Methylacidimicrobium sp. AP8: one gene and its partner. The protein of the gene in region 1 binds, or shares a complex with, the protein of each later gene. Links are inferred from orthologs where the notes say so. Each region holds a gene or a part of one and is shown on either strand. Other genes may lie near its edges.

Region 1 (4,897 bases):
TTGGCTTCCCCGCATGTTCCCGACTAGCATAAAAGCTTCGGAATCCGCCACAAGCTTCCCTTCCGCCCGGGTGAAATTCTTCTCCTCCCTCTCCGACCAAGCCCGCGAGGAACTCATCGCCGAGCGCAAGCGCAACTCCTCCCTTTGGAAGGTCATCCACGGCCTGGCATCCCTCCGCCTCGCCGTCGCCCTGCTCCTCAGCTTGGCGGCCGCCTGCGCCGCCGCGACCGTGATCGAGTCGCGATTCGACTCGACGGTCGCCCAATATTATGTCTACCGGTCCCCTTGGTTCCTTGGCTGGCTCGTGCTCCTCTGCATCAACCTCTTTGCCGTCACCCTCACACGGCTTCCCTGGAAGCGGCAGCATCTCGGATTCGTCATCACCCATTACGGAATCATCCTTCTGCTCGCCGGTGCGATGATCGGACGCCTCGCAGGCTTCGAGGGTTTTGTCCACCTGCGGCTCGGCGAGCCCGCCGAAGACCGGGTCACGCTCAACCAGACAGCGCTCTTCCTGGAGAATCCTCTGCGCAACGAGGTCTTCCGAGTGAGCTTCCCTACCGAACTCTGGCGGCCTCGTCCCGACCACCCGCGCAAGATCGCGATCCCTGGAACGGACCTCCGCCTAGTCATCGACGATTTCTCCTCGGATTTGACGCTCGTCGAGGAGATCGTCCCCTCCTCCGATTCTTCCGCCGGACCCGGCATCAGTCTCCTGCTGGAGAGCCGGATGGCCCGGCAGAAGACCCTGCTCGCCCTCCTGGAAAAGGAGCCCGCCCACCAAGTCCAGGATTTTTTTGGCCTCGCCAAGGTTCTTTGGCTCTCCGAACCGCCGGTCTCGCCCCCAGGCCGGACCCTGCATGAGGCCCAGGTCGTCTTCGCCCGGTCCCCCGAGCAGCCGATCACCCATGCGGCCGACGGAATCCCGTCAGGGTACCGGTTCTTTCTCGTTCCGGACGAGCAGAGTCGGCAGATGCTCCTGGTCGTGATCTCCCCATCGGGAGAGAAGAACGCCTGGGAGGTCACTTCCTATGTCGGGAAGGTTCTCGATTTGCCCGGCGGAGCGCAGGCATACCTTACCGGCTATTGGCCCGATTTCGCCATGCGGGAGGGAAAGCCGACCTCTCTTTCGGATCGTCCCGAGAACCCGGCCGTCCTGGTCGAACTGCGCTGGCGGGAAGCGGGACGGGCGTCGCCCAGCCTTTTTCTGTGGAAATCCGCTGATGGCGACGCCATCGCCTATCAGGCCTGGAACCGCCGAGGCGAGATCTCGTCCCAGGGCCAGACGACTGCGGGTCGGAAGTTTTCTTTGGGATGGGCCGACTGGGAGGCATCGGTCCTCCGCTATGAGCCGCACGCGTCGATTCAATCGGTCATCCGAAAGCAGGAACCCGGAAAGGCGGTCACGATGGCGATCGGCCCGGGCGTGCACGGGCGGGTGGAGGATCCGAAGGCCAAGCTTCAGTCCGTTCCCCTCTGGATCCTCTCGGGAGTGGCCCAAACCTTCTCGTTGGAAGGGATATCGGTCCGGGCCGCCTATGGCCTGGAGAGCCGCCCGCTCCCCTTTCGCATCTCGCTGGAACGGTTCCGCGTCCCCCGGGAAGAGGGAAGCGATGCTCCCGTCGACTTTCAAGCGACCGTGCGCTTCGAGGACCCGAAGACCGGCGCAACCCGCACCGAAACCGCCCACATGAACTCGCCGGCGACCTTCCCAGGTGGGTTTTGGCGCTCGGCCCTCGGACGGAACTACAAGTTTTCCCAAGCGTCTTGGAATCCGCAAGACCTTCGGGAAACCACCCTCCAGGTGCTCTACGATCCGGGCTGGCCCTGCAAATGGATCGGCTCGCTCTTGATTTGCATGGGCATTCTCCTCATGTTCCTCCAACGGGGATCGCGACGGAGCTCGGCTCCCGTCCCGACGGTTCTGCCACCCGAAGAGGCGTTCTCGCCGCGCAGAGCCGATTCCACGCAGGCTCGGTGAAGTCCGGAGCAGCCGTCGGGAGCTAGGAAATCCGCCTTGGTCAGGAGGGCGTTTCATGGAAAAGGAAATGCAAGAGCGAGTGGCCGAGCTTCGGGCGTCTTTGCAAGCGGCGGAGACGGAAGGGGCGCTCGAGGCGATCCGCATCCGCTACTTCGGGCGCCATGGAGAGGTCCCGCGCCTGCTCGCCTCCCTCGGCACCCTGCCGCCCGAGCGGCGCCGGGAAGCCGGCCGCGCGATCAACAACTTCAAGGCCTTGGCCGAAAAGGCGATCGAGGAGAGGCGCGCGGAGCTGGCTCCCGCTCGACCGAAAGGGCCTGCTTTCGACGCGACGCTGCCGGGCCGTCCCGTGCCCGAGGGCTCGATCCATCCGATTTCCCGCATGTGCCGGCGGATCGTCGAGATCTTCCGCCGGCTCGGCTTCGCCCTGGCCGACGGTCCGGAAGTCGAGAACGAGTTCTACAATTTCGACGCCCTCAACACTCCGCCCGATCATCCGGCACGGAACGAGCAGGATACCTTTTTCCTCAAGGATTCGACCCTCCTTCCGGCGGCTCCTTTCCGCGGGGGCGGACGGCTCCTGCTCCGCAGCCAGACAAGCCCGGTGCAGATCCGGGCGATGGAGAAGCAGCGGCCGCCCATCCGGATCATCGCTCCCGGCCGCTGCTACCGGCGGGATGAAATCGACGCCACGCACTCGATTGCGTTTTTTCAGGTCGAAGGGCTTGTCGTCGAGGAAAGCGCGAGCCTCCGAGAACTCAAGGGGACACTCGAGCTGGTTTTCCGGGAGCTCTTGGGGCAGGAGACCCGCTTCCGCTTTCGCCCCCATTACTTCCCCTTCACCGAGCCGAGCTTCGAAATCGACGGCTTCCGGCCCTCCCCCGCCAAGACCGGAAAGGAATGGCTCGAGCTTTGCGGGTGCGGGATGGTCCATCCCAAGGTGCTCTCGGGTGCCGGCATTGATCCGGATCGCTATTCCGGCTTTGCCTTCGGATTCGGCATCGAGCGGCTCCTGATGATCGTCGAGGAGGTGCCCGATCTCCGGCTCTTTACCGAAAACGACGTCCGCTTCCTCCGCAACCAGAGCTGCCCTGTCTAAGGTCCATGGATTATCGCGACACAGTTCTTCTCCCGCGCACTTCCTTCCCGATGCGCGCGGAGCTGCCCAAACGGGAGCCGCTCCTTCTCGAACGGTGGCGGCGGGAGCGACTTTATGAGCAGATCCTTGAAGCTCGCAGCTCGGGCCCCCGATTCATTCTGCACGACGGTCCGCCGTTCGCGAACGGGGACGCCCACCTCGGCCATGCCCTCAATAAGACGCTCAAGGACTTAGTGCTCAAGTCCCGGAACATGATGGGCTTTTTCGCCCCCTATGTTCCCGGCTGGGACTGCCACGGTCTGCCCATTGAAGCCAAGGTGATGGCGGACCTCCCGCCCGAAGGGCGAGATCCGGTGCGGGTCCGGCAGCGATGCGCCGCCTATGCGCTTCACTACATCGCCGTCCAGCGCGAGCAGTTCGAACGGCTCGGCATCTTCGGAGACTGGCAACGGCCCTACCGCACCATGGATCCGCCCTACGAGGCGGAAGTCCTGCTTGTCTTCGCCGACCTTGTGGAGAAGGGATTGGTCGTCGAAGGGCTCCGGCCGGTGTTCTGGAGCACCGGCTGCCGCACGGCTCTGGCGGAAGCCGAGGTGGAATACCATCCGCGAACCGATCCGGCGATTGAAGTTGCTTTTCCTCTCCTGCCGGAAAGCTGCCGGGAGCGCGGCCTTCCGGAGGACACCGTGCTCCTGATCTGGACGACAACCCCCTGGACCTTACCCGCCAACCTGGCCGTCGCGGTGCATCCCGGCCTCCCGTACGCCCTATACGCCGTCGGCGGCCGCCATATCCTCGTGGCCGAAGGGAGGGCAGAGGTTCTTCCGGGCTTCCGGGAAGCGCCCGCGGTGCGCCGCTTCGCGCTCGGCGAGCAGCTCTGCGGGCTTCGCTATCGCCATCCACTTTTGCCGCGCACCGGTTCGGTGTACGCCGCCGATTTCGTGACGGGGGAGAGCGGCACCGGCTTGGTACACATCGCGCCCGGCCATGGAATGGAAGACTATCTGCTTGGCCAAGAGCACGGGCTCCCCCCGCTCTCACCGGTCGACGACGACGGGCGGTTCACGGAAGAGTGCGGGATTCCGGAGCTGGTGGGCCTCACCGTCTGGGAGGGCAATCCCCGGATTATCGCCCGGCTCCGAGCTGAAGGGCTGCTCTGGTCCGAGCACGCCTACGTCCACGACTACCCGCACTGCTGGCGGTCGAAGACCCCGATCCTCTTTCGCTCGGTCCGGCAGTGGTTCATCCGCGTCGAGGCGTTTCAGGCGGAGGCTTTGCGTCGGATCGACGAGGTTGAGTGGATTCCTAACCGGGCGCGCAATCGCATCCGGAGCGCGGTCGAAAGCCGTAGGGACTGGTGCATCTCCCGGCAGCGCTCGTGGGGCATCCCCCTTCCGGTGTTCTACCGGGAGGACGGGAGCGCGGTCCTCAATCCGGGGGCGATCCGTAAGCTGGCGCGTGTGGTAGCCCGGAGCGGCACTGACCTATGGTATATGACCGACGACGCGAGCCTCGCCCGGCTGCTCGATCTGCCCGCCGGCCTCCGGAAAGGAACCGACACGCTCGACGTCTGGATCGACTCCGGATGCAGCCACGCCGCGGTTCTCGCCCCGCGCGGGGAGTTCCCGGCCGATCTTTACTTGGAGGGGAGCGACCAGCATCGCGGCTGGTTTCAATCCTCCCTTTTGCTTTCGGTGGCTCGAACCGGAAAGGCTCCCTACCGGACCGTCCTGACTAACGGCTTCGTCCTGGATCTCGACGGGCGCAAGCTTTCGAAGATGTCGGGGGCACGCGGCCTCTCCGACTTTGTCGCCCAATAC
Region 2 (5,080 bases), 120 kb from region 1 along the record:
CGCCTCTACTTCTCGGCTCTCGCTTACACGCTGGTGGAAGCGCTGCGACGGCTGGCTCTGCGAGGAACGGACTGGGCCGAGGCCCAGGTCGACACCCTCCGGATCAAGCTCTTTAAGATCGGCACGCTGGTCCGCGTCAGCGTCCGCCGCGTCTTCCTCTCGATGAGCAGCGCCTATCCTTGGAAGAGCCTCTTTACCCACGTCTTCCGAGTGCTGCGTTGCTGAGCATCTGCCAAAACCGCAGATCTGTTCCTTCGGCAAAGCCTACGACCAGGCGGAGTCTTGCTCCACAACCGGCTTTTTGCGCTTTGCAGTGCTCGCGTTAAGGCAAATCGAATGAAAATCTTGCTCGATCCCGCCTCACGAAGAGCTCTGCGCGGGCGGAACTGCTCGCAAGCGACTCAACCGGCACCTCTCTCGCCCGAAAGCTCGTACTGGTGAGAAATGGGGGTTAACGTTCTGCTACAATCACTTGCGACACTACACAGCGGAAGTTCGGCTAGGTTGCTTCCTTGGCAGTTTTGAGGTCGGGAGGATTGTCTGCGGCAACCGGCTCTTGCCTTTCCATCCTCCAGCAAAGGGCGTGGATCCACGCAACGGAGTGGGGATCGTCATCGGCCAAGGAGCCGGGCACGGCTACTGTGTGGGGAGGGGCCGCCGCAGCCGCCGGCCGCTTGTGTTCCTTCCGCTAAGAGAGGACGGCGAGGGAAAAGAGGGCCGGAAGGGAAAGGGCCACACCGGAGGAAGGCAGGCCGGCATCGGTGCGCCCGCCGGACATGCCCCGGCCGCCGGGAGTCCGGACGATACCGGAAGCACTCTTCGGTTTTGCCGACCCGATCAGTACCTGGTCATTGGATCCCTGTGCAGACTCCCCCTCTCCTCCCGCTCCAAAGAAACGCCCGCGCGCACAGCTCCCTCCCTGGTCCCGGTTAGGCCCTGCGCGAGCGGAGCGCCCGCCACCGCGTCAGCAGAGACTTAGGACCGCTTACGGGAAAGGAGCTTACCAAAGCCGGACAGAGCTCAGGCAAGCAGTTTATCTGTTACATTTTGGTGACAATTTTGTCGGATTCTCGTTAACGAAAGAACGCCCCGGCGCGTGAAGGGAAATGAGCCTTCCCGTTAGGGTGAGCGGGTAAGCTGCGGAAGATCTCACCTCAGCTTCGGGGCTCTGCGCAATGCGACGACCCGCCCGTGCGGGAAGCTTGAGAAGCCTTCTGCCCTCCCGCAAGGGGAGCTCCCCACGCATCAGGGATCTTCCGCAGTAAGCCCGCGAGGTAAGCTGATGGACGAGCCCTTCCGGAAGGCTCACCCTCGTCGGGCCGGAATTGCGGGAGATGGCCGCGCGCTCTTCGCCAAAGGCTAAGCGAAGGCACACACCTTCTGTTTCGCCGGCTTACCGGTGCCTCCGCGGTCTCAATGCGGGAGGCGCGCGGCCAGTACCATCTTCCCGATTCTTAATGAAATCCGTTTCCCCGTGCTGCCGTGTGGAAATGGGGCCTTTCGACCACTTTGCGTACAGGTGGGAGCCTAGCCGCGTGCCTCCGTCTTCCAGCAAAGGCCTGGCGTCGGCTGCGCGAGCCATGCCGGCTCCCGTAATGGAACTTATCGGAGGAAGGGCGCGCATTCCAAGCACGAGCAGCATAGGGAAATCCTTCGCACGCCCCGCCGTGCAAAACCGTCTTCGCCTCCGCCGCCCCGAGGTGTATCCGACCTTCGTCAAAGAACCCGCCGGCTGCGTGCTTTTATGCCTCCCGCAGCGACCAGCCTTGAGATCGCAGGGCGTTTTTGACGGCCTCCACCCACCCGTTGACCTCTTTGTCGGTTAAAGTGCGATCGGGCGCCCGGAAAGTCAAGGCATAGGCGAGGGACTTCTTCCCAGCGGGAAGCCGAGCCCCGGAGGGATCCCGAAACAGGTCGAAAAGGTGGACCCTCTCCAGGCACGGCGGCCGGCTCGCCTCGACCGCGCGGCGGACCTCGGCGTGGGTCACCGCCTCGTCGACGACGACGGCGATATCCCGCCGGACCGGAGGATAGATCGGCAAGGGACGGAAGACCGTCCTGGCCCATTCCTGCGCCAGCCAAGGCTCGAGATTGTACTCCAAGAGGGCGATTTCCGCGTCGATCCCCTGCTTGGCAGCCTCTTCCCGGGGAATGCGCTCCAGCCGAACGCGCGCCTCTCCGGGAAAGGCAAACGAGCCCTCGAGGAAATCGGCCAGCCCCTTGACGTCGTAAAAGTCGAGCCGCCGTCCCCCGGTCAACCAGTGGGGCTCTTGCGCCTCCTCGCCGGCGGCCAGAATCGCAAGGTGCTCCCGCTCTTCCACCCTTCCTCCGCGCCTGTGGAAGACCCGGCCGATCTCGAAGAGGCGCAGGCTCCGGTTGCCCTTCGCCCAGTTCATCCGGGCCACCACGAGCAGACCGGATGTGAGATCGGAACGGAGAAAGCGAAAATCGGCGTTCGCCGGATGCGACAGCTCAACCCCGTTCTCATCCGGCCGACTCGCCGCAAAGGGCAGGCAGAGGCACTCCTGCCACCCGCGCCCCGCCAGCGCGCTCCGCACCGCCTCCCGGCGGTCCCACCGGCGGTCGTCCCGGCTTTTCGTGGCCCAGCCGGCGGAGACCCGGGAAGGCAGCCCGGCCAGTCCGCGCACCCGAACGATCTCCTCCACCAGGTCGACTTCTCCCTCCAGGTCCGCCCGATGGCTGGGGACCTTCCAGAGCCAGCCGGCCTCCTGCTTTTCCAGGAGCTCCAGGCCCAGCCGGCCGAGGATATCCTCGATCTCGGCAGGCGGCGGAAGCTCCCCGCAGATCCGCTCCACCGTCCGTGCCTGCAGCCGGATCGGAGCCGGATCCAGCGGCAACGCACCGTAGGCCGACGTGCCAACCAGCCGTCCGCCCGCCAGCTCCGTGAGCAGATGGATCGCCCTCTCCCTCGCCGCCCAGACCACGCCGGGATCGACCCTTCGCTCGAACCGATAGGAGGCTTCGGTCGAAATCGAATGCCGGCGAGCGGCGGCGCGGATCACCTTGGGGAGGAACCAGGCGCACTCCAAGACCACGCGGCTGGTCTTCTCCGAAATGGACGAACGCCGGCCGCCGATCACCCCGGCCAGCGCCTCCGGCCCACGCCTGCTCGCGATGACCAGGTCGGCCGGATCGAGAGCGATCTCCTGGTCGCCCAGGGCGACCAGCCGCTCCCCCGGAGAGGCGCGGCGGACGAGGATCTCCCCGTCCGGGAACGCATCCGCGTCAAAGGCATGCAGGGGCTCGCCGAGCTCGAAGAGCACGAAGTTGGTGACGTCGACCACCACGTTCACGGGCCGTGCGCCCGAACGGCGCAGGTGTTCTTGCATCCAGGGAGGGCTCGGCTTGATCTCGATTCCCTCGAGCAGGGCGGCCGCATACCAAGGCGCGGCGTCCGAAGCCTCCAAAACGACCCGTCCCGGAAAAGGAGCGAAGGTGGAGGAGGAAGCGGCCGGGGGAGAGGGGAGCAGGCGGCCGCAGCCCAGAGCGGCCAATTCCCGCGCGATCCCCCGGTAGGAGAGAAGATCGGGCCGATTCGGCGTCACCTCCAGAAGGCATTCGATGTCGGTAGGAAGGACGGAAGCCACGGGAACCCCAAGCTCGCAGCCGGCGTCCAGAACCAGGATGCCTTCCGATCCCTTCTCCTCGAGCCCGAGCTCTTCGGCCGAGCAGAGCATCCCTTCGGATTCCTCTCCCCGGATCCGCCGCCGCGCAATCTCGACTCCGCCAGGCAGAACCGCGCCGGCGAGGGCTAGAGCGACCCGGTCTCCGCGATCGAAGTTCGCAGCCCCGCAGACGACGGACAGCTCCTGCCCGGGGATCCGGACGCGGACGAGCCGAAGCCGGTCGGCGCGCGGGTGCGGCCGCCAATCGACCACCTCCGCCACCACGATCCGCGGGTCTTCCGGTCCGCGACGGCGCCAGTGCGCGACCTCCAGGCCGCTCATCGTCAGGCGGTCGAGCGCTTCCTCGACCGGGACCGTCACTTGGCAGTAACGGCTCAGCCAACGCCAGGAAATTCTCATGATCCTCCGCCCTCCGGGCCCCCCTCACCGGTCTTCCACCAGACGCCTCCGTAGAGGGGATCGCCCCGGCTGCGAAAGACCTCCTCGAAATGGCTTGCCGGAAAGCCGCCGGGTTCCCCTCGCCGCTCGAATCTCGGCAGGAGGGAGATCGCCTGTTCGACGGCCGCAGCGTAGTCGGCGCTGTCGGTCAGGAAACGGAAAAAGCCGCCCGGCTCGAGCACGCGAAAAATCGCCGCCAGAACAGCGGGCTGGAGAGTGCGGCGCCTCCGGTGGCGCCGCTTGGGCCACGGATCGGGGAAGAGCACGTGGATCTCCCGGCAGGAAGCCGGCGGCGACCAGAAGAGCAAGAGGTCGTCCCACCCGAACCAGAGGACTTTTAGGTTGGCGAGCCCGCGCGCGGCGGCCGCGCGCTCGATCCGCCGCACCCGGGCGAGCTTCCTCTCGACCGCCAGCACGTTCCACTCCGGATGGAGCTCGGCGTAGGCGACCGCAAAGCGGCCCGTCCCCGCTCCCAGGTCGCAGACGATCGGCGCCCGGCGCGCGAAGATCTCTTCCCAACCTCCCGGTAGGACCAGGCCTCGCGCCTCGTCGCGCCCGGGCGGCCGTGCCGGCGCCAGGGACACCTTCACGAGCTCACACATGTCGACTGTCGTCGGGATCCTTTTGGCGGTAGCCGCCGGCGATCCGCTCCCGGTTCACCTGGTGCTTCCTCCGGTAGGCCTGGAAGAAGTCGTCGGCACTCATTCCCAGCACCTGCGCCGCCGACACCAGGAAGTGGAAGAGGTCGATCAGCTCGACGCGGGCATTTTGCAGATCGCGCTTCTGGTACCGCGCCCACCACTTCCAGGGCACGCTGTCGGTCAGCTCGGCGATCTCCTGGCTCATGGCCCGCGCGTAGTTGAGCAGCCATCGCTCCCTGCCCTCGTCGTCGAGCGATCCGGTTTCGATTCCGATCTGGCGATTGAGCTCTTCCTGCAGCGCGAAAATCGCCTCGAGCTTATCTTCCCGATTCACACCGATCTTCCTCCTTTTCC

The links.
Region 2: the proteins of pheS (region 1) and pheT are in contact, whole or in part, in a crystal structure (PDB 6P24), measured with the Escherichia coli proteins. The link is inferred for Methylacidimicrobium sp. AP8 from one-to-one orthologs.

What each region holds. Positions count from the first base shown.
Region 1 is NZ_LR797830.1:2,016,603-2,021,499, forward strand. What follows is about bases 1,194-4,062. They hold pheS (phenylalanine--tRNA ligase subunit alpha), read left to right. Parts: upstream 1,194-2,048; coding sequence 2,049-3,077; downstream 3,078-4,062. Other genes in these bases: MTHMO_RS09400 (cytochrome c biogenesis protein ResB), read left to right, coding at 1,194-1,981; ileS (isoleucine--tRNA ligase), read left to right, coding at 3,083-4,062. Also shown: more of MTHMO_RS09400, read left to right, coding at 71-1,193; more of ileS, read left to right, coding at 4,063-4,897.
Region 2 is NZ_LR797830.1:1,892,024-1,897,103, forward strand. What follows is about bases 1,395-4,446. They hold pheT (phenylalanine--tRNA ligase subunit beta), read right to left. Parts: upstream 4,047-4,446; coding sequence 1,743-4,046; downstream 1,395-1,742. Other genes in these bases: MTHMO_RS08865 (tRNA (guanosine(46)-N(7))-methyltransferase TrmB), read right to left, coding at 4,043-4,446. Outside these bases: more of MTHMO_RS08865, read right to left, coding at 4,447-4,687; MTHMO_RS08870 (dUTPase), read right to left, coding at 4,680-5,060.